One region of the Apilactobacillus micheneri genome, then DNA from elsewhere that is predicted to be linked to it. Evidence: predicted binding sites of a transcription regulator. Region 1 holds the regulator's gene; the other holds the start of a gene.
What was found. The regulator Rex, encoded in region 1, represses fermentation and respiration genes when NADH is low (regulators of the CRP and FNR family bind a similar motif). The targets are predictions, from matches to a motif close to TTGTGAANTANTTCACAA.

Region 1 (2,480 bases):
TCACCGCCAATATCATCAGCAATAATCAATAATGAACGACCTTGTTCAACAACTGCTTGTAATACCGGTAAGATTTCTTGGATGTTATTAATCTTTTTATCTGTTACCAAAATATATGGATTATCTAAATCAGCTTCCATTTTTTCGTTATCAGTAACCATATATTGAGACATGTATCCGCGATCAAATTGCATTCCTTCAACAACATCCATAGTAGTGTTAACACCACGAGAATCTTCAACAGTAATAACCCCATCATTACCTACTTTTTCCATAGCATCTGCAATTAAGTTACCTACTTCAGGATTATCTGCAGAAATTGAAGCAATTTGAGCAATATCATTTTTATTTTTAACTTCATGTGACATGCTATGTAACTTATCTACAGCAACCTTAGTAGCTTTTTCAATTCCACGACGAATACCAACTGGATTAGCACCAGCAGTAACGTTTTTCATTCCTTCATTGACGATAGCTTGGGTTAAAACAGTAGCAGTAGTAGTACCATCACCAGCAATATCATCAGTCTTTGAAGCAACTTCAGAAACTAATTTAGCTCCCATGTTTTCAAAATGATTTTGTAAATCAATTGATTTAGCAATGGTTACACCATCATTAGTAATGTTAGGATTACCAGCTGATTCTTCCAAAACAACATTACGACCCTTTGGTCCTAAAGTTGTTTTTACAGTATTGGCTAATTTATCAACACCTCTTAGCATTGAATTTCTAGCATCTTCAGAAAATTTTACTTCTTTAGCCATAAATACTTCACCTCATTAAATTTTTAATAATTAATTTATTAATCAATAATCGCAACAATGTCCTTATCATGCAAAATTAAGTAAGATTTTCCATCATAGTCAACTGAAGTTCCAGCATATTTATCAAACAGTACTTTATCCCCAGCTTTAACAGATGGTTCTAATGTTTTGCCATTATCTAGAATACGTCCAGATCCAACAGCAATAACTTTTCCAGTTTGTGGTTTTTCTTTAGCATTATTAGCTAAAACAATGCCACCAACCGTCTTTTCTTCTTCATTTTGTGTTTCAATAACAACACGATCACCTAATGGTTTTAACATTGTTACTATCCCTCCAATTAACATTTAATAATCGTTAGCACTTAATATAAAAGAGTGCTAATTACAATTATTAATATATTATGTTTTATGATTAAATGCAAGAAAGATGCTTAATAAAAAAGTACCTTCATAATTTATGAAAGTACTTGGAAATTAGTATTTATTTTTAATTATCATAATGTTCAATAAAGTAAATAAGTGTTTGTAATTCATTTGTTAAATCTACATTTTGTACTCTGACATTTTTAGGAGCTGACAATCTTTTAGAAGTGAAATTCATAATTCCCTTAGCTCCACCAGCAATCGCTTGATCACAAATTTTTTGAGCTACTCCTGTTGGAACTGTTAAAATAACAACTTCAATTTGTTGTTCACTTAATTGTTTTTCAAGATCATTAACATCATATACTGGTACACCACTTTGAACAGTATTAATCATATTATCATGAATATCAAATGCTGCAGAAATTCTCACATTACTATCTTTGTGAAAATTAAAATGCAATAATGCTTGGCCTAAGTTACCTAATCCTACCAATGCTGCATTTGTTAAATGATCTTGATTTAAAATCTTTTTAAAGAAATCTAATAAGTCATCAACATCGTATCCATAGCCACGTTTACCAAGGGCACCGAAATAAGAAAGATCTCTTCTAATTGTTGCTGAATCAACTTGAACTGCATCGGCAAAAGTACTTGAAGAAATACGCTTAACTTTCGCACCATGCAATCCACTAAGATATCGATAATACATAGGCAATCTTTTTGCTGTTGCCCTAGGAATTTTCATGTCCATTGCCTCCTCTTGAGTTTTACACATAACGAACTATAATTTTAACACAAAAATATTGATTGTGAAATGCTTTTCAATCTTTTATAGTTGTATAATTTTAATAATATATACGTTATGTGCTAAAATGACTAGTATTGTTATATTTATAATCACTTACAGGAGGTGAATAGTTTGATTATTTTACAAGCTAATAAGTTAACAAAACGTTTTGGTGGAGAAGATCTTTTCACAAATGTAAATATGAGCATTCCAGAAAATGGTAAAGTTGGCTTAGTGGGTCGTAACGGTGCTGGTAAATCAACATTAGTAAAGATGATTTTAGGTAAAGAATCGATTGATGAAGGAAACGTTACAACTAAAAATGGCTTAACAATTGGGTATTTGGCCCAAAATACTGGCTTAAGGTCAAAAAGAACTATTATAGAAGAAATGGAATCTGTTTTTAAAGAGCTACGTGAATTAGAAACAAAAATACACGAATATGAACAAAAAATGGCTGATCCTAAAGTCATTGATAACCCTGAAAAGCTAGCAGAGATTAGTAAAATATATGATAAATTACAGGCAACATTTTTAGCCAAAAATGGCTTTGGATATGAA
Region 2 (2,480 bases), on a different contig from region 1:
TTGAAAAAACAATTAACTTTTTTAAAAAATATAAAGATTTGGTGGCTTTAAGTATTGCCTCTTTTGGTCCCATTGAAATTAGAAAAAAATCATCAAAATATGGATATATCACTGATACACCTAAAGAAGGATGGTCTAATGTTAACTTTTTAGGAACTATGAAGGATGCTTTTAATATTCCTATATATTGGACAACTGATGTTAATGGGTCTGTATATGGTGAATATATTAACTTTAAAAAACATGGTAAAGATTTAGATTCCATCGTTTACTATACAATTGGAACTGGGGTTGGTGCTGGAATCATCATTAATGGTAAATTCATCGGTGATATGGGACATCCAGAACTAGGCCATGTAAAATTAAAGCGTCATACCGATGATCTTAATTTTGCAGGTATTTGCCCTTATCATAAAGATTGTTTAGAGGGCTTAGTATCTGGCCCTACTTTTGAAAAAAGGGTGGGTAAAAAAGGTCAAGATGTTCCATTAAATAACCATGTTTGGGATATCATGGCTTACTATGTAGCACAAGCAGCTGTTCAAATGACTTTGACTTTTCGTCCAGAAAAAATCATTTTTGGTGGCGGAGTAGTCAGTGAAACATTCCTTAAAAAAGTAAGAGCAGAATTTGAAAAGCTACTAAATGGATATATCACAATTGATAATGTAGACGATTATATTATCATGCCATTAATTGACGATAATGGTTCAGCAACTTATGGTAATTTTGCATTAGCATCATCATTAATAAATAAAAACTAAGTGCATTTATGCACAATATAATTATTAATTAAAAAAATATAAAAATAATTGAAAAATAAGCACAACTTGTAAACCCTTTCATAGCAAAGATTTACTTGATGTGCTTATTTTTTATCGATTATTTTTCAATAAATTTTCCACAAAATGCTTTCTTTTTTTGAAAAATGAGTTATCATAATAGTTGTAAGATTGTGAAATGATTAATTAATCATTTTACACAAGAAATTAATAAACTTGAAATTCAATATGAAAGGATCTTGAATTATGAAAGCATTAGTTTTAACTGGTAAGAAACAATTAGAAATTCAAAATACTGAAAAACCTGAACCAAAGGCTAACGAAGTTGTTGTAAATGCTAAGTACGCTGGTATCTGTGGTACTGACTACGCATTATACAATGGACTTCCAGGTTCAGCTCCAGCTGTTCCTCCAATCGTTTTAGGACATGAAAACTCAGGTGTTATCTCAGCTGTTGGATCAGACGTTACTGATTACAAAGTTGGTGACCGTGTAACTGTTGACCCTAACATTTACTGTGGTAAATGTAAGTACTGCCGTACTGGACGTCCTGAATTATGTGAAAACTTATCAGCCGTTGGTGTTACTAGAAACGGTGGATTAGAAGAATACTTCACTGCTCCTACACAAGTTGTATACAAATTACCTGAAAATGTTGATTTAAAATCAGCTGCTACATGTGAACCAATTTCATGTGCCGTTCACGGTATGGACTTATTAAGCATCAAACCTTACCAAAACGCTCTAGTTATTGGTGATGGTTTCATGGGTCTAATCTTTGCTCAATTACTAAAATCATATGGTGTTAAATCAGTTACTCTAACTGGTCGTCATGATGACAAATTAGCTACTGAAAAGGAAAAGACTGGTGCTGATAAAGTTATCAACACTACTAAAGAAAAGATTCCTTCAGAATATGATGTTGTTATCGAAGCTGTTGGTCAACCAGCTACTCAAGAACAAGCTGTTGAAGCAACAGTTAAGGGTGCTCAAGTATTAATGTTCGGTGTTGGTGCTCCTAACCAAAAATTCGAAATGAACACTTACGAAGTATTCCAAAAACAATTAACTATCCAAGGTGCATTCATCAATCCTAACTCATTCGAAGATGCTATTGCATTACTACAAAGCAAGGGTGTAGATGTTGCTGACATTATTGATAATGTTATCAGCCTAGAAGATGTTGAAGGCGTTCTAAACGGTACTTCAGATCTTAAAGGTAAATGTGTAGTTAAAGTTTCTGACTAATTATTTGGAGGATAAAATTATGGCTTTAAACGATTACTTTGATGGATTACAACATGTTGGAATCCCTTCAAAAGATTTAGATAAGACAATTGAATTCTACAAAGCATTAGGCTTTGACCAAGCTGGCGCATTCCACAATGGTGAAAACCGTTGTGCATTCATGAGATATGGTAATTTAACCATTGAAACATGGGAAGGCGATCCAGTTGCTATGGAAAATGGTGCTATCAACCATCTTTCTATGAACTGTACTGATGTTGATAAAGCATTTGAAGCTGCTAAAGAACAAGGTTTCAATGTTTTAGATGACGAAATCCAATCAATCCCTACTTTCTGGGATAATGGTATTCGTTTCTTCAATATTCAAGGTCCTAACCATGAAAAAATTGAATTCTGCCAAATCATTAAATAATATTTGATAGAATAAAAAAATAACCTCCCTGTTGGGAG

Region 2: a site for Rex is predicted at 954-971, ahead of DY123_RS04330 (zinc-dependent alcohol dehydrogenase family protein). Genes of this name have one in related genera too.

Annotation. Positions count from the first base shown of each region.
Region 1 covers NZ_QUBI01000006.1:40,639-43,118, forward strand. The annotation lists gene groL (chaperonin GroEL) at 1-764, opposite strand, end outside; gene groES (co-chaperone GroES) at 803-1,087, opposite strand; gene DY123_RS06540 (redox-sensing transcriptional repressor Rex) at 1,254-1,883, opposite strand; gene DY123_RS06545 (ABC transporter ATP-binding protein) at 2,052-2,480, shown strand, end outside.
Region 2 covers NZ_QUBI01000003.1:123,728-126,207, forward strand. The annotation lists gene scrK (fructokinase ScrK) at 1-764, shown strand, start outside; gene DY123_RS04330 (zinc-dependent alcohol dehydrogenase family protein) at 1,029-2,030, shown strand; gene DY123_RS04335 (VOC family protein) at 2,050-2,442, shown strand.